Regions from separate parts of the Bacillus capparidis genome, predicted to be linked through region 2. Evidence: riboswitches for the same ligand, from Rfam matches in the RefSeq annotation. Region 2 holds a riboswitch; the other holds the start of a gene.
What was found. A riboswitch is a leader RNA that binds a small molecule or an ion and turns the genes downstream of it on or off. The one in region 2 is predicted to bind lysine.
Positions count from the first base shown of each region.

Region 1: linked by a shared signal. The riboswitch ahead of JOC74_RS18220 (aspartate kinase) and the one ahead of JOC74_RS08205 (amino acid permease) in region 2 are both predicted to bind lysine.

Region 1 covers NZ_JAFDST010000005.1:127,716-136,153, reverse strand. Annotated here, with positions in the region: gene JOC74_RS18240 (electron transfer flavoprotein subunit beta/FixA family protein) at 1-529, shown strand, start outside; gene JOC74_RS18235 (electron transfer flavoprotein subunit alpha/FixB family protein) at 544-1,521, shown strand; gene trxA (thioredoxin) at 1,657-1,971, shown strand; gene uvrC (excinuclease ABC subunit UvrC) at 2,105-3,883, shown strand; lysine riboswitch at 3,932-4,108, shown strand; gene JOC74_RS18220 (aspartate kinase) at 4,243-5,475, shown strand; gene JOC74_RS18215 (hypothetical protein) at 5,630-5,824, opposite strand; gene JOC74_RS18210 (YslB family protein) at 5,829-6,233, opposite strand; gene JOC74_RS18205 (succinate dehydrogenase cytochrome b558 subunit) at 6,565-7,176, shown strand; gene sdhA (succinate dehydrogenase flavoprotein subunit) at 7,210-8,438, shown strand, end outside.
Region 2 covers NZ_JAFDST010000002.1:226,119-234,556, forward strand. Annotated here, with positions in the region: gene JOC74_RS08195 (response regulator transcription factor) at 1-502, opposite strand, end outside; gene JOC74_RS08200 (ATP-binding cassette domain-containing protein) at 668-1,582, shown strand; gene JOC74_RS08205 (amino acid permease) at 1,652-3,049, opposite strand; lysine riboswitch at 3,153-3,329, opposite strand; gene sspJ (small acid-soluble spore protein SspJ) at 3,460-3,597, opposite strand; gene JOC74_RS08215 (ROK family protein) at 3,753-4,628, opposite strand; gene JOC74_RS08220 (GNAT family N-acetyltransferase) at 5,181-5,702, shown strand; gene JOC74_RS08225 (disulfide oxidoreductase) at 5,730-6,146, opposite strand; gene JOC74_RS08230 (DsbA family protein) at 6,143-6,832, opposite strand; gene copZ (copper chaperone CopZ) at 7,038-7,247, opposite strand; gene JOC74_RS08240 (metal-sensing transcriptional repressor) at 7,326-7,628, opposite strand; gene JOC74_RS08245 (YvrJ family protein) at 7,783-7,950, opposite strand; gene JOC74_RS08250 (SOS response-associated peptidase) at 8,084-8,438, shown strand, end outside.

The sequences.
Region 1 (8,438 bases), on a different contig from region 2:
GTTAAATATCGATGGTGAACTGGAGGATCCGGATCCTTTCTCCACTTCAACCATACTTTATCACTATTTGAAGGAAAAGCAGTTTGACCTTATTTTAGGGGGAAACGTAGCTATTGACGGCGGCTCAGGCCAGGTCGGCCCGCGACTGGCAGAGCTGCTGCATATCCCTTGCGTCACAACCATTACGAAGCTATCTGTCAACGGCAAAGACGCAGAAATAGAACGAGATTCTGAGGGTGATCTTGAAAAAGTAACTGCACCCCTGCCGCTCCTTGTAACCGCTCAGCAAGGTTTAAATGAACCGAGGTATCCGGCGCTTGCGGGAATCATGAAAGCAAAGAAAAAGCCCCTGGAAGAACTTGAGCTTGATGATCTTGATCTCACAGATGAAGACGCTGCGGCGAAAACAAAAACGATTGAACGCTTCTTGCCGTCTAAAAAAAAATCTGGACGATTTCTGGATGGAGATGCAGGCAAACAAGCAAAACAACTGGCAGCTTTGCTAAGAAGCGACGCGAAAGTCATCTAACAAGGGGGATCAATATGGGGAGAAAAGTAGTGGTTTTAGGGGAAATAAGGGATGGATCAATTCGCAACGTAACCTTTGAAGCTATTGCAGCAGGGAAAATCATTGCAAATGGCGGAGAAGTAATTGGTTTACTCATTGGTGAAAGCGTTTACGAATATGGGGGAGAGATGATCAAATATGGAGCGGATCGCATCATTGCGATAGAACATGAGAAGCTCGTGTATTATACACCGGACGGCTATGCTCAAGCAATCGAAGTGATTATTGAAAAAGAAAAACCAGATGCCATTCTTACCGGACATACCTCAATCGGCAAGGATATTATGCCAAAAATTGCTGCTAAGCATGAGAAAGGATTGCTTTCTGACGTGATCGATCTCGAAGAAACTGGCGGGAATCTCGTATTTACCAGGCCGATTTATTCGGGAAAAGCCTTTGAACGAAAAATTGCATTAGATCAGCTTGTTTTGGCCACAATCAGGCCGAACAACATGTCTCCATTAGAACAGGATGAAAAACGAAAAGGTACGATTGAAAAAGTAGAAGTCGAGATAAAGGATGTAAGGACAAAGGTCCAAGCCATCGTCAAAAAAACCGCAGAAGGCGTGGATTTATCCGAGGCGAAAATCGTCGTTGCCGGCGGCAGGGGAGTCAAGAGCGCAGACGGATTTAAGCCTTTGCGGGAGCTCGCAGAAGTATTAGGAGCCGCTGTCGGTGCCTCTAGAGGAGCGTGTGACGCAGAGTATTGCGATTACTCTCTGCAAATTGGGCAAACCGGCAAGGTGGTTACCCCGGAGCTCTATATTGCCTGCGGGATATCGGGGGCAATCCAGCATCTGGCCGGCATGTCGAATAGCAAAGTGATTGTAGCGATTAATAAGGACCCGGACGCAGATATCTTCCGAGTCGCGGACTATGGAATCGTAGGCGACTTGTTTGAAATTGTTCCGCTGTTAACAGAAGAATTCAAACAGCTAAAAATCCATAAATAGTATGATGTTTTAAACGGAAAGCTTTGGTGTGAATATGCTGGAGAATGGGTATAGTATTACCAAGCAATTTAATAGCGTAACGATTACGGTTAATGCTATACTAAAATCCATAATTTAAATTGGAGGTATGAGTAAATGGCTATCGTAAAAGCTACTGACCAAAGCTTTTCAACAGAAACAAAAGAGGGAGTCGTTCTTGCAGACTTTTGGGCACCTTGGTGTGGACCTTGTAAAATGATCGCGCCTGTTCTTGAAGAACTTGATCAGGACTTGGGAGATAAATTAAAAATCGTAAAAGTCGATGTAGATGAAAACCAAGAAACAGCCGGCAAATATGGAGTGATGAGCATTCCAACGCTGCTTATCCTTAAAGACGGCGAAGTTGTTGAAACATCAGTTGGCTTTAAGCCAAAAGAGGCATTGCAAGAATTAGTAAACAAACATCTGTAAGAGTTTTTCAGGGCGATTCCAATAGGAGTCGCTTTTTCTATGCATTTTTCCAAACAAACATTCGGAAAAATGGTACACTACTCTTATTGGGGAGAGAAAGTCCCCTATTTCGCAAAGCAAGGAAGTGTTCTTCGTGAATCATAAAATAAAAGAGAAGCTCGCACTTCTTCCTGACCAGCCCGGCTGTTATTTAATGAAAGACAGGCAAGGGACCATTATTTATGTAGGAAAAGCAAAAATTTTAAAAAACAGAGTGCGCTCCTACTTTACAGGTTCCCATGATACAAAAACCCAGCGTCTCGTAAGCGAAATTACAGACTTTGAATATATTGTCACCTCCTCTAATATAGAAGCGCTCATTTTGGAAATGAACCTGATCAAAAAATACGATCCAAAATATAATGTCATGCTGAAGGATGACAAAACCTATCCTTTTATTAAAATAACCGCCGAGAAGCATCCTCGTCTGATCGTTACCCGCAATGTCAAAAAAGATAAAGGGCGTTACTTCGGCCCTTATCCAAACGTTTACGCGGCGAGAGAAACAAAGAAGCTGCTAGACCGGCTGTACCCGTTACGAAAATGCACCACGCTGCCTGATCGGGTCTGCCTTTACTATCATATGGGACAATGTCTCGCACCGTGTGTCTACGATGTAGAAGAAGAAACGAATAAAAAACTGGTCGATGAAATTACAAAATTTCTAAAGGGCGGCTTCAACCAAATAAAAAAAGAATTAGAAGGAAAAATGCACGAGGCTGCTGAAAACCTTGAATTTGAGCGGGCAAAGGAATTACGCGATCAGATCGCCCATATTGATTCCACGATGGAAAAACAAAAAATGGCGATGACGGACCAAGTCGACAGGGATGTATTTGCCTATGCATACGATAAAGGCTGGATGTGCGTTCAAGTCTTTTTCATCAGGCAAGGCAAGCTGATCGAACGGGATGTCAGCATGTTCCCAATGTACCGGGAAGCGGATGAAGAGTTTCTAACTTTTATCGGACAATTTTACAGCAAAAACAATCACTTTTTGCCGAAGGAAATTTTACTTCCGGATAGTGTAGATATTCAGCTGGTAGAACAGCTGTTAAATACGTCTGTCCTGCAGCCGAAAAAAGGAAAGAAGAAGGATCTGCTCATGCTTGCGCATAAAAATGCCAAACTGGCGCTAAAAGAAAAATTTTCATTGATCGAACGGGATGAAGAGAGAACAATCGGTGCCGTCGAAAAATTGGGCGAGGCGCTGAACATTTATACCCCGTTTCGAATTGAAGCCTTTGATAACTCAAATATTCAAGGAACCGATCCGGTATCGGCCATGATCGTGTTTTTGGATGGAAAACCGAATAAAAAAGAATATCGAAAATATAAAATTAAAACCGTCACAGGACCTGATGATTATGGTTCCATGAGAGAAGTCATCCGCAGAAGGTATACCCGAGTGTTAAAAGAGGAGCTTCCTCTGCCTGATTTAATCCTGATTGACGGCGGAAAAGGACAGATCAACGCAGCGGTTGATGTGCTTCAAAATGAGCTGGGCCTTGACGTTCCCGTAGCGGGATTGGTTAAGGACGACAAGCATCGAACATCAAACCTGATCATCGGTGATCCTCTGGAATTGATTCAACTGGATAGAAACAGCCAGGAATTTTATTTGCTTCAGCGCATTCAAGATGAAGTCCACCGGTTTGCGATTACCTTTCACCGGCAGCTTCGCGGAAAGTCTGCCTTTCAATCTGTGCTGGATAACATCTCAGGGATCGGCGAAAAGCGGAAAAAGCTGCTGATGAAAACATTCGGATCTGTCAAAAAAATGAGAGAAGCTACGATAAAAGACTTTCAAGATGCGGGCATCCCGCTAAAAACCGCAGAGCTTTTAGTGGATGAACTAAAAAAACAAAATTGATATTGGGCTGAAAGTTTGCTACAATGTGAGTGAATTTAATAGATCGTTTATGAAGATAGAGGTGCGAACTTCAAGAGTAAGCCTTTCGAGAATGGTGGATTCTAAGAAAAAGGCAGAAAGGGAAGGATCGCCGAAGTGAATTCTGTCCATCAACAGAATTTGCTGGCTTTGCATTTAAGAAATGCAGGGCTGTCAGGAAATGACTCCTGGAGGGCTATCTCATTGTCCGGACTTGTCACTAGTTTCGTAAAAGCAATGAGAGAATCTACTCTTATTGCTTTTTTTTCTGGCAAGAAAAGGCGTCGTCCCGAGTGCATTCCTTACATAACGGTCACTAATTAATCATAAGGGTGGTAGCAATGGGTCTTATCGTACAAAAATTCGGCGGAACCTCAGTCGGTTCAGCTGAAAAAATTCTGCATGTAGCAAACCGTGTCATTGAAGAAAAAAAGAAAGGTAACGATGTCGTCGTTGTCGTTTCTGCAATGGGCAAGTCAACTGATTTACTCGTCAATCTTGCCCGTGATATTACAAAGAGTCCATCACAAAGAGAAATGGATATGCTTCTATCAACAGGCGAGCAGGTGACAATCTCGCTATTAACAATGGCGCTTACTGAAAAAGGATATGATGCGATATCTTATACGGGCTGGCAAGCAGGCATTCAAACTGAAAGAGTACACGGCAATGCCCGAATCACAGATATCAAAACGGATAAAATAGACCAGCAGCTAAAAGAAGGAAAAATTATTGTAGTCGCAGGATTCCAAGGGATGTCTTCCGATTCTGAGATCACAACGCTTGGAAGGGGCGGATCAGACACAACTGCCGTCGCTCTGGCCGCAGCACTGAACGCTGAGAAATGCGATATATACACAGACGTCCCAGGTGTATTTACAACCGATCCCCGCGTCGTGAAATCAGCAAGAAAATTGGATGCCATTTCCTATGATGAGATGCTGGAACTGGCGAATTTGGGTGCCGGAGTCCTCCATCCAAGAGCCGTTGAATTTGCAAAAAACTATGAAATTCCGCTCGAAGTTCGGTCAAGCATGGAATCTGTACCAGGAACAAGAATAGAGGAGGCTGCTTCAATGGAAGAAAATTTAATTGTCAGAGGGATTGCTTTTGAAGATCAAATCACGAGAGTAACCATTACCGGTCTAACTACCGGCTTAACGACACTGTCCACTATTTTTACAACGCTTGCGAAACGCAGCATCAATGTCGATATCATTATTCAATCGGCGACAAGCGAAAACCATACATCGATTTCCTTCTCAGTAAAAACCGATGATTTAGAAAAAACAGTAGAAGTGCTCGAAGACTACAAGGATGCGCTGAAATTCAAAAAAATTGAAACGGAAAACAAGCTCGCGAAGGTATCAATCGTTGGTTCAGGGATGGTTTCAAACCCAGGAGTCGCCGCAGAAATGTTCGCCGTGTTAGCAAGAAAAAATATTCAAGTGAAAATGGTAAGCACATCAGAAATTAAAGTATCTACAGTGATCGATCAAGAGGATATGGTAAAAGCGGTCGAAGCATTGCACGACGCATTCGATCTCGCCAAGCAATCCTCCGCTGTGTTGTAGACACAGGCGATAATCGTTTGATTGGAGCTATTACTTGGTTGAATTGTGCAAAAAAGGATCAGGTCGGTGCAATTAAGTGGATAAGGGTGCAAAAAAGTAGCTGAACGGTGCAATTAAGTGGATAAGGGTGCAAAAAAGGATCTGGTTGGTGCAATTAATTGGCTAACGGTGCAAAAAAGACCGTGATCGGTGCAATTAATCGATAACCCGTACAAAATTGGTCCACTAAATCAATCGAACGATACACTAATAGATCTTGCCCGTTGACACAAAATATTTTACCGTGCCCTAAAAAAGAAAGCGTCCGGGAGAAAATTTCCCGGACCGCTTTTTTAATATCCACCTTCACTTTTTCATACGCGGTCCTTCAAATCCCATTTCACCGTCAGTTCCACTTTATCGGTTCGTTTTTTAATTTGTTCGTAGGATTCCGCTATATTGTTATTTAACATTTGAATTTGTTCCGCGATAAATCCTGCTTCCAATTGAAAATTTGGTTCTTTTTGATGTTTTAGTCGATTGGAAACAAGAGGGCCATCAAGCGTGAATTCTATTCTGTTCTTTTTTGCTTCAACTAGGACAAGGTTTCCCCATCCTGCTTCTTGAAAAAAAGCCGGGATATCATTCCATGAGTCAAGGGGGAATTTTCTGGCGATATTTTTGCCTGCCCAGTACATCATAGAGGGATATTCACTACCGAGTAAATCCGGTATTAATACTTCTTTGATTAGTTCATAGGCAAAAGCGGACACTTCCATTTCTTTGAATTTTTCGATTTTTGTTTCGTAATTACTCAAGATTGCATATCTCCCCTCTCACATGAGTTTATTATATCGTATATCAGCCATTTGATCATTCAGCTGCCTAATGATTCTCAAAAAATATTAAAATTATATCTTAATAAAATAAAAATGAAACTGAATTGATAGTATTTTTTAAAAAATAAATTATGTACGCGTTTTCTTGACGCTTTTTTAACATAGGAGTAAAATGAAATTGTCAAAAAAATCTTCAGTAAGTGCTTACATTTCCTGAAGAGAAAAATTTATTTTCAATTAATTCGTAGTTTTCAAACTAGGGGGTAAGACTATGGAGGGGAACAGAGAGTTTTTGTATCGAAGATTGCATTCCTTACTTGGTGTAATACCTGTGGGTGTGTTCTTGATACAGCACCTTGTGGTTAACAATTTCGCCACAAGAGGGCCCGAAGCATTTAATAATGCAGCCCATTTTATGGAGAATCTGCCGTTCAGATATGTGTTGGAGGCATGTATCATTTTTATTCCTTTGATCTATCATGCAGTATACGGGGTTTATATTGCATTTACGGCAAAAAACAATGCGAACCAATTTGGCTTTGCGAGAAATTGGTTATTTGTATTTCAGCGAATCTCCGGCATTATAACCTTAATTTTTGTCAGCTGGCACGTATGGCAGACTTATCTTGCCGCGCAATTATTCGGTGAGGAAGTCAATTTCAATATGATGGAGAATATCCTGAGCGATCCGTTCTTTCTAGGCTTTTATTTAGTCGGTGTCGTATCCACTATTTTTCATTTTTCTAACGGATTGTGGTCATTTGCTGTTACGTGGGGAATTACCGTTACTCCCCGTTCTCAACGAATCAGTACATACGTGACATTGGCAGTTTTTATAGCGCTTACTTATGTAGGAGTAAGCAGCATCTTTGCGTTTGTGTAATTAATAGATCACTAGAGGGAGAAGGGGTAGAGCATGAGCAATTCTAGTATAGTCATAGTCGGCGGCGGATTGGCCGGGTTAATGGCAACGATCAAAGCAGCTGAAGCAGGAACAAGAGTCAAGCTCTTTTCGATTGTTCCCGTCAAGCGTTCGCATTCTGTATGTGCACAGGGTGGAATTAACGGAGCAGTCAATACGAAAGGGGAAGGCGACTCTCCTTGGGAACATTTCGATGATACCGTATACGGCGGTGACTTTTTAGCGAACCAGCCTCCGGTAAAAGCGATGTGCGATGCAGCTCCCGCAATTATTCATTTGCTAGATCGCATGGGTGTGATGTTCAACCGGACACCGGAAGGCCTGCTTGATTTCCGCCGATTTGGCGGAACGCAGCATCACAGAACAGCGTATGCCGGAGCGACGACGGGGCAGCAGCTGCTATATGCACTTGATGAGCAGGTTCGCAGATACGAAGTGGCGGGACTTGTCACGAAATATGAAGGCTGGGAATTTCTCGGGGCAGTTTTGGACGAAGATAACGTCTGCCGCGGAATTTCAGCACAAAATTTAACGACGATGGAAATTGAAACGTTTCGTTCGGATGCTGTCATCATGGCAACAGGAGGACCGGGGATTATCTTTGGGAAATCGACAAACAGCATGATTAATACCGGATCTGCAGCATCTATCGTTTATCAGCAGGGCGCTTATTACGCGAATGGAGAATTTATTCAAATCCATCCGACGGCGATCCCCGGCGACGATAAGCTCAGATTAATGAGTGAATCAGCCCGGGGCGAAGGCGGAAGGGTGTGGACGTATAAAGACGGAAAACCTTGGTATTTCCTTGAAGAAAAATATCCGGCATACGGAAATCTCGTCCCCCGTGATATTGCAACAAGGGAAATCTTTGATGTCTGTGTCTCCCAAAAGCTCGGCATTAATGGGGAGAACATGGTTTATCTTGATCTCTCCCATAAAGACCCGAAAGAGCTTGATATCAAGCTGGGCGGAATTATCGAGATTTATGAGAAATTTATGGGTGATGATCCGCGCAAGCTGCCAATGAAAATATTCCCTGCTGTCCACTATTCAATGGGCGGACTTTGGGTCGATTACGATCAAATGACGAACATTCCAGGCCTATTTGCTTCCGGAGAATGTGATTATAGCATGCACGGCGGCAACCGTCTTGGCGCCAATTCTCTTCTTTCTGCGATATACGGAGGTATGGTGGCGGGGCCAAAAGCAGTTGAATACAT
Region 2 (8,438 bases):
GTAACAGCTGGGCAGAGCAGCCGACTGATTCACCAGCGACGATGAGCTCGGCGGAATCTGGCTTTAATATAAAGTGATCATATGAATATAAATCATCATCTGGAACTTGTCGCGGTTCTTCTTGAATTGTTATATACGTCCGTTTCAAATGGGCTTTGATTCTTGCTACCAGTTCCAATGGATTAAAAGGTTTTGTTATGTAATCATCCGCTCCATACGCAAATCCAGACAGCTTGTCTAGATCTGATGTCTTTGCTGTTAAAAAAAAGATTGGTGCCTTCGTATGCTGGCGGATCTGCGGACAAATCTCAAAACCTGATTGCCCAGGCATCATCACGTCGAGCAGAATCAAATCCACTTTCTTTGCTTTAACAATTTCCAAAGCATCTACAGCATTCACAGCACTAATGACTTGCTCGAACCCTTCTTTTTTTAAAACACGCTCTACCATTTGTACGATAGCTTCTTCGTCATCGACGATTAGAATTCGTGCATTTTCCATTGTATTCTTTCCTTTCTATCATGTTCCATGTATCAATCATACCATTGAACGTATCCTTGTCACGAACCTAAATCTTATTTAAGGAAACTTTAAAGCAAACTTCAGCTACGGGTAAATCCTATTCGCTATGATAAGTACAACACATGTAATAGAGGAGGTGTACGAATGACAATCATCAAGACTCAGTATCTTACCAAATTTTATCAGAGTAAAGCCGCAGTAAGCGATGTCACTTTCTCAGTATCCAAAGGTGGTACTTATGGAATTTGCGGAAACCGCGGAGCGGGAAAATCGACATTATTGAATCTTCTTGCCGGCTCTTCTTCTCCAAGCTCAGGAGAGGTTTTCCTTTTTAATAAGCCGTCCGGGGATAAAAGTGTCCAGCAAAGGCTCGGAGTCTATAACGAACATTCTGAAATTCATCACCATTTAACGGGAATGAATCATTTGTTGAATTTTTCATCTCGGCAAAAGAAGCGTGCCAGCGAAGATAAATGCTTAGAACTATTGCGGGCTGTCAATCTTTACGATGCGGCATACGTGAAGGTTGATAAATATACGAGGGATATGCAAAAGAGGCTGCTACTAGTACAATCCATCGTACACGATCCGGAGGTGCTTCTCTTTGATGAACCGACACAGGGTCTTGGCGACACTTCAGTTCGTTATATTCACCAATTCATTGAGGAGCTGAAATTGCAAGGAAAAACGATTATTATGGCCTTTGAAAAATTAGATGAACTTGCCAATCTTTGTACAACCATTTCGCTTATGCAAAATGGAAGGATGATAAAAGAGGGAAGCAAAGAAGACCTATATGCAGCATACGGGCATTCCATTACAGCCTCATTTAAGCTATCCAAAGTAACAAATAAAGAAAAACAAACTTTGATCCCGCTGATTTCCCAATTTGCTGAAATTCTTTACTGGACAAATCACGCGCTTTCCATTTCGATCCAATACGATTACTACATTCCCGTAGTAGTCAGAGCGTTAGTTAATGAAAGAATTGATGTTTTTCGGATAGAGGTTGATGAGCCTGATTTGGATGACCTTCTTTACGGAAGCAAGCGCACTTAAATAGATTCTGCCGATTTTCGCAAAACAAAAAACGCTGAAACCTCAGCGTTTTTTGTGAAAATTATATTATTATTTTGCTGCGAATTTTTTTACCGCAAATGGATAAATGATGACTCCGGCTAAAAATAAGCCGACTCCAAGTCCAAAGGTAATCATATCTGCAGTTCCTGTCGCAATGACCCATAAGGAATAAACGATTGCCAATAAGGCAATAGCGCCATCTTTTATTCGGGAGCCTTCCAGCTCGGAATAGGTTTCACCTTTAAACACGATCTTTAGAAAGTAGATGGCCGAAACCAAGTAAGGTATTAAATACGCAAGCGTTGCCGAGGTCGTTAAAAAATCAAATGCCTGGCTGATCGTGCCGGAAATCGTTGAAAAAATAAAAATTTGCGACATCAAATTCGTGATCAGCAAGGAGTTAGCAGGGCTCCCCTTTCGGTTCACTTTAGCAAAAAAAGTTGGAAAGTCCCCTGCTTTTGCAGATTGATAAGGCAACTCGGAACTGAGCAAGATCCATCCTAACATGGAACCCGCCAGACACATAATGGCCAAGATTCCCATTATGACTCCCCCTAAGCTCCCGATCAGAACTGCCAACACATCTACGAACGGCTTATCAGAAGCCCGAAGGACCTCGACCGGCAAAGCCCCCATTGTAATAAGTGTGATGATAAGATAAATGCAAAGAGCAATAATAAGTCCGGTAACAGTAGCACGCTTTACATCACGCTGAGAAGAAGCTCTCCCGGATAAAATAACCGCAGATTCAATGCCTACAAATGCCCATAAAGTTGATATGGCTGCATTGTGTACCTGCGCCCCCAAGCCTAAAACCGTTCCGCTCTCACCTTCGACCGGATAGTAAAATCCATTAAAATTTTCAGTCTGGAATACGAACAGACCTGCGATAATGAATAATGCGAAACCAGCCACTTTGGCAAAAGTCGTCAAAAAGTTGATCTTGCCGGCTGCATTGAAGCTGGTAACAAGTATTATATGTGTTCCCCATAATAATATGGTACACAGCAGGAAGGTAAGCAGCTGCCCTAATTGGATTTCCATGTCGCCAGTCTCAAATAAGACCCTTTTGTCAGTCAAGATGGGGATAAACGTCGTAATATATCCCGCCAAACTTGTCACAACGGCAACATTGCTGATCCAGTTGGCTACCCAGTAGCCCCAAACCATTGTAAAGCTTGCCAGTTTTCCTTTTTTCGGATCAGAAAAAATAGCTCTGGCATAGTTTTGCGGACCGCCCGCTAAATCCGGCCTTCGAATCGATAATTGACCAAACACAAGGGCAATCATAAGGACACCAAAGCCAGTCACAAGCCAAGCGTATAATGCCCCTAACGGACTGGCTGTATTAGCTAGAGTGCTCGGCAGCATGAAGACTCCAGAGCCTACCATGTTGCCAACAACTATTGCTGTTAATAACCAAAAACCCCATTTATTGTTTTGCATCGTATACCTCCAATTTTTCCTGAACGTATACGGTACGTAAAGCCTTTAACGCATTATAAAAAGCATGAACAAACAAAAGTCCATGCTGCACATACACTCCTGACCTCCGGATAGCTCTCCGCACCGTAACCGCGGCAGTCCTGCCCTTTTTCAGGTACAGACCCAGCACAAAAACCTGTGAAATCTTCATGCTTCGGCACGGATGCCTTTTATATGCTTTCATCAACCTCACAAGTCTCGAAGCATACGACTAATCATCCATGCAACCTCTACCTCACCAAGTCCGAGTGAGGATTTTATTAGTTGTAAAACAACCACCTATGTGAGGCTACCAGAAGTAAAGGAAGCTGTCAATGGAATGTTTTTCTACAAAAACAACTTGCAGAAGATTTCTGCAAGTTGTCACATGCTTATTTGTTTTGTTTCTTATTAATTGCTTCTTGAAGAGGATCGCCTTTCAAAGCGGCAGAAGCGTCTTTAAGTGCTCCAGTCAATGCTTGCTTGTCTTTCCCGTTTGACTTGCCCTTACCTATATTAAAAAAACCCATTATGATCACCTCATATAATGAATTGTGATACATGTTTAATTTGGTTCTTTTATTAAGATAATATACACAGAGTAAAATGGAATTGATACTCGTGTATAGCCTTGTATCACGTGGGCAACATAAGGTACGAAAAAGAAAGCAGCTAAGCTGCTTTCTTATTTTACCAAGGATGCTTCGTTAGCCTCTTTAGCAAGTTCAATAGCGCCGTAAATTCCTGCATGATCTCCTAGGCCTGGAGAGACAATGTATGACTCAAGTTCCGGAAGGTCAATATAGTTATTCACGTAGCCTTTCAGCTTTTCAAAAATCAACGGAAACAGATGAGATTGCTTCATCACGCCGCCGCCCATAATAATTTTTTCAGGAGATAAAATCAGAATGTACTGCATCAAACCTTGAGCAAGATAATCGGCTTCTATCTCCCAAACTAATGGTTGATCTGCTAAATCTTTCCCCGGTTTGCCCCACCTTTGTTCAATGGCAGGACCTGCAGCCAATCCTTCCAAGCAATCGTTATGAGAAGGACAGGTGCCTTTAAAAGTGTCTTGAGGATGACGACGTACTAACACATGCCCCATTTCAGGATGCGTATGGCCTTGAACCAGCTTTCCGCCAATCACGGCTCCAGCGCCAATTCCTGTGCCAACTGTAATATACATGCAGCTGCCGAGACCTTTTGCTGCTCCCTTTTTCAGTTCCCCTAACGCGGCTGCATTAACATCAGTCGTAAAATATACAGGAGTACCCAGGCGTTTTTTTAGCTCAGGAATAAATGGGTAATTGACCCATGCTTTTTTTGGAGTATTCGTAATATAACCGTAATTTTCTTGATCCTCCGCGACAGAGATTGGACCGAAAGCGCCCACTCCTAATGATGAAAGTGAAAATTCATTGAAAAATAATTCGATCTGACTCATCGTTTTTTCCGGTGTTTCAGTAGGGAATTTCGTTTCTTTAATGATTTCGCCAGCAGCATTTGCCACTGCGCAGACAAATTTCGTTCCTCCAGCTTCTATAGCGCCTAAATACATATTTTGTTTTCCCCCTAATCAAATTAGTAATGGCCAAGCAACATTATTCTTCATGCATTGCAACCTAGAGACGCAAGAATTATTCTGACGAAACTGATTCACAATAATCTTATATAAATACATGATTGCTACCAATGATAAAATTTCATATTTAACCGTTTGCAAGGCTTTTCATTTTAAGTCACATTTAGCTGCTGCTTCTTACTATAATATCGGTTTCTCCATAATTTAGTGTGTAGTTTTCGTCAATTGAATGCCTCTATATCTCTTCGTTCACTGGATGCCTCGACCATTTTTGCATTTTGACATTTCTCATCATAACGTTACCAATTTACGATTCATTTTTCCACACTTTTTTTATTTCCTTTACATGGAAATAATTCATAAGATAATAGGCACTCTCCTTTGGAAGGAGCATGTGCTAAAGAACAGCAGAAATCATTAATATTATCTGATACAATAATTAATATTAGCATAAGAAATACAGCAAAAAAAGGTAACTATGAACTAACATTGTTCATTATTTAAGAAATACTTAGGAGAAAGTGCAAAATGGCTTACGATAATATTAGAGTCTTAGACAGAGATGACGCAGATAGGTATTTGGAGTTAAGGCTGGAGGCATTACTTCAGGATCCTGATGCATTTGGTTCAACGTATGAAGAAACCATGCAAAACAGCATGAAAGAGCTGTTACATCAGTACAAACAAAGGTTAGTCCCAACCGAAAAGTCCTTTACCGTAGGTGCATTTTATGAAGCCACTCTTATTAGTGCTGCAAGTATTCTCCGTCAAGAAATGATTAAATTTAACCATAAAGCTGCACTTCTAGCAGTATACACATCTCCTGCTTACCGAGGGAAAGGCATTGGAAAAGCAGTCCTTTATGCAGTAATTGAGCATGCGAAAAAGCTAGAAGGCCTTGAACAAATTACTCTAAGTGTATTGAAATCAAACAAATCTGCCAAAAAACTCTATGAATCTGCAGGATTTGAAGTCTTTGGCTGCGAAAAACAAGCAATAAAATATAAAAACAGGTACCATGATGAGCTTCATATGAAATTATTACTATGATAAGCTATGCTCCCGAAGTCAGGAGCATCAGCTTTCTTTTTTACCGTTTATCAAAAACATAAAAACCGTAATTAAAATAAATGCGATGAGTGCTAGAAAAGGAATGGTTATAAAACCAAACCAGTTAATATAGGATGAATTACACGGGACACCGTTCACGCACGGCCTGAGCCCTCCAAACCCCGGGACCTTTTGCTCGAGATAATGCATCAGTGATATGCAGCCGCCAATGATTGACAAAGGAAGTATGTATACTTTGATCCTAAAGTCATGTCGAAAGGTTGCAATTCCTAGCAAAAAGGCTAAAGGATACATGAAGATCCGCTGATACCAGCAGAGCTCGCAAGGAATAAATTTGCGAATTTCACTAAAGTATAGGCTTCCGAGAACAGCTGTCATTGCTACGACCCATGCAATATATAAGAAGACAGGGTTCTTGTTCATTTCGCATTCCCCAGTTCTTCATCGATCATTTCTTTAATTTTATTGTAATCAAAGACTTCATTGACTGTTTTGCCGTTTATCATAATGGTTGGGGTCGATTGAACATTATATTTCTTATACAATTCTGTATCCGTTTGTAATTGCTCGGCAAACGTCTTGGCCGAAAGCTTGTCGACTAACTCATCCGGATCAACGGAAGTTGTTTCTTCCGCTATTTCAGCCATTTTATTTGGAGTCACCCATTTTTCCCCATGCTCAGCCTGAGATTCGAAAACCTTATGGTGAAAATCCCAAAAAGACTTTGGATCTTCCGCAAGAACCTGTTCCGAAGCCAAAGCTGCTGTCTCTGAATCCTGGCCATGAAAAAGCACATTAACAGCAGATAACTTTACATCACCTGTTGTAATATAATCTTTTTCAAGCTGAGGGAAAATGTCCATTTCCCATGCCTTACATGAAGGGCACATATAATCTCCAAAAACCGTCACTGTTACAGGCGCACTTTCCTCCCCCATAACAGGTTGTCCTTCAAGTGAAGGAGGAGTGTCGAAGCTTCCTGCTTCCCCGTCCTCAGAACCGGAGTTTTTAATAACCACCAAAGCTACAATTAATACAAATAAAGTCAGCGTGATTATAACAGCGATTTTTAAAGGTGATTGCTTTTTCGCAAGTTGCTTTTTGCTCACTTAGACACCTCATTTTTAAAAGATTTTCGCAAGTTAATAGACATATAAAAAACTATCCTGATTATAAACTAAAGATAACAACGATGTCTCATGATTACAATTAAATTCGATAATTTTCCAATAAGTGAATGATATTAACTGGAATACAAACTTCTTGAATAAAAAAGGAAATCGTGCTTTTATGCGCATGATTTCCTTTTTTTCATTATTTGACTACGTCATATCCCTGGTCTTCAATCGTATCAGCAATTTCTTCAAGTGAGACAGCATTTCCGTCATAGCTGATCTCAACTTGTTCTGCTTCCAAATTGACCTTCACAGATTCGACTCCATCCAATTTCCCCACATTGCTTTCGATCGCATGAACACAATGTGCGCAAGACATTCCTTGAACAGTTAATTTATTTTCGGACATATTCATCCCTCCAGCAGTTTACATTGATACAGCATTACTTTACCCCTGTAAGGTAATCGAAAAAGATGCTTCAAACATTTACAGCTTCGAAAACCTCTTAAAAACTTCCATTAGTTCTTCAATCGACTGCTCTCCATTGCCGCTTTTAATCGCATCGGACACGCAATGGTTCGTATGATTTTCAAGCAGATGAAACGCAACCTTTTGCATGGCTGCATTAATTGCGGAGATTTGCACAATGATGTCTACGCAATACCGATCGTTTTCCACCATGTTTTGGATTCCTCTGACTTGACCTTCAATTCGCTTTAATCGATTCAACAGCTGATCTTTTTCCTTACTGCTTTGCGGACTAAGAGCAGCTCCATGTTTTTCTTCCATGACTATCACCTGCTTCACTAGTTCATTATCTCTATTATATATGAAATCATCTTAAAAGACATCTTCAATGGTTGTTTTTAAGTGATGAAAAAGATATTGCCCGAGCGACTCACTGCTCTTTTAACGAGCTCTCGTGAGTCGCTCTTTTCATTTTCTAGGATGTTTCGCGCATGTTATTTTCGACAATTTCTTGCTGACGCACCGGAATGCTTTGGATGGACTGGTTAAGCTGATCCAGCTTCTGCTCAATGCGGTGCAACAAATAAAAGGTCACAATGATAGGAAACCCTACTTCACTGATCCACTGCATCCATACATCCATATGCTCTCCCTCCTTTTCCCTGTCTTATTATCTATGTAAACGAAAGAATCGGTTATGGGAGCATCTTTAGTTTAACTTTGCTTTTCTATATTATCCGTACTAAAATAAGCAAAAAGCCCAAAGGATGATAAAGATGTGCGGCAGATTCACTTTGTATTCAGATTTTGATGATATTCTGAACCGTTTTGATATCGAGCTGTCCAATTTAGAATATGACTACGTACAAAGCTATAACATAGCTCCGTCTCAGCAAATCCTTTCTGTCATTAACGACGGCTCAAAAAACCGGCTGGGTCATTTAAGATGGGGGCTCCTTCCTCCGTGGTCCAAAGATGAGAAAATTGGCTATAAAATGATTAATGCCCGCTCAGAAACGCTGGCTCAAAAACCAAGCTTTAAAAAACCGCTTCAAAGCAAAAGATGCATCATACCTGCTGACAGCTTTTATGAGTGGAAACGAATCGATTCGAAAACAAAGCTTCCCATGC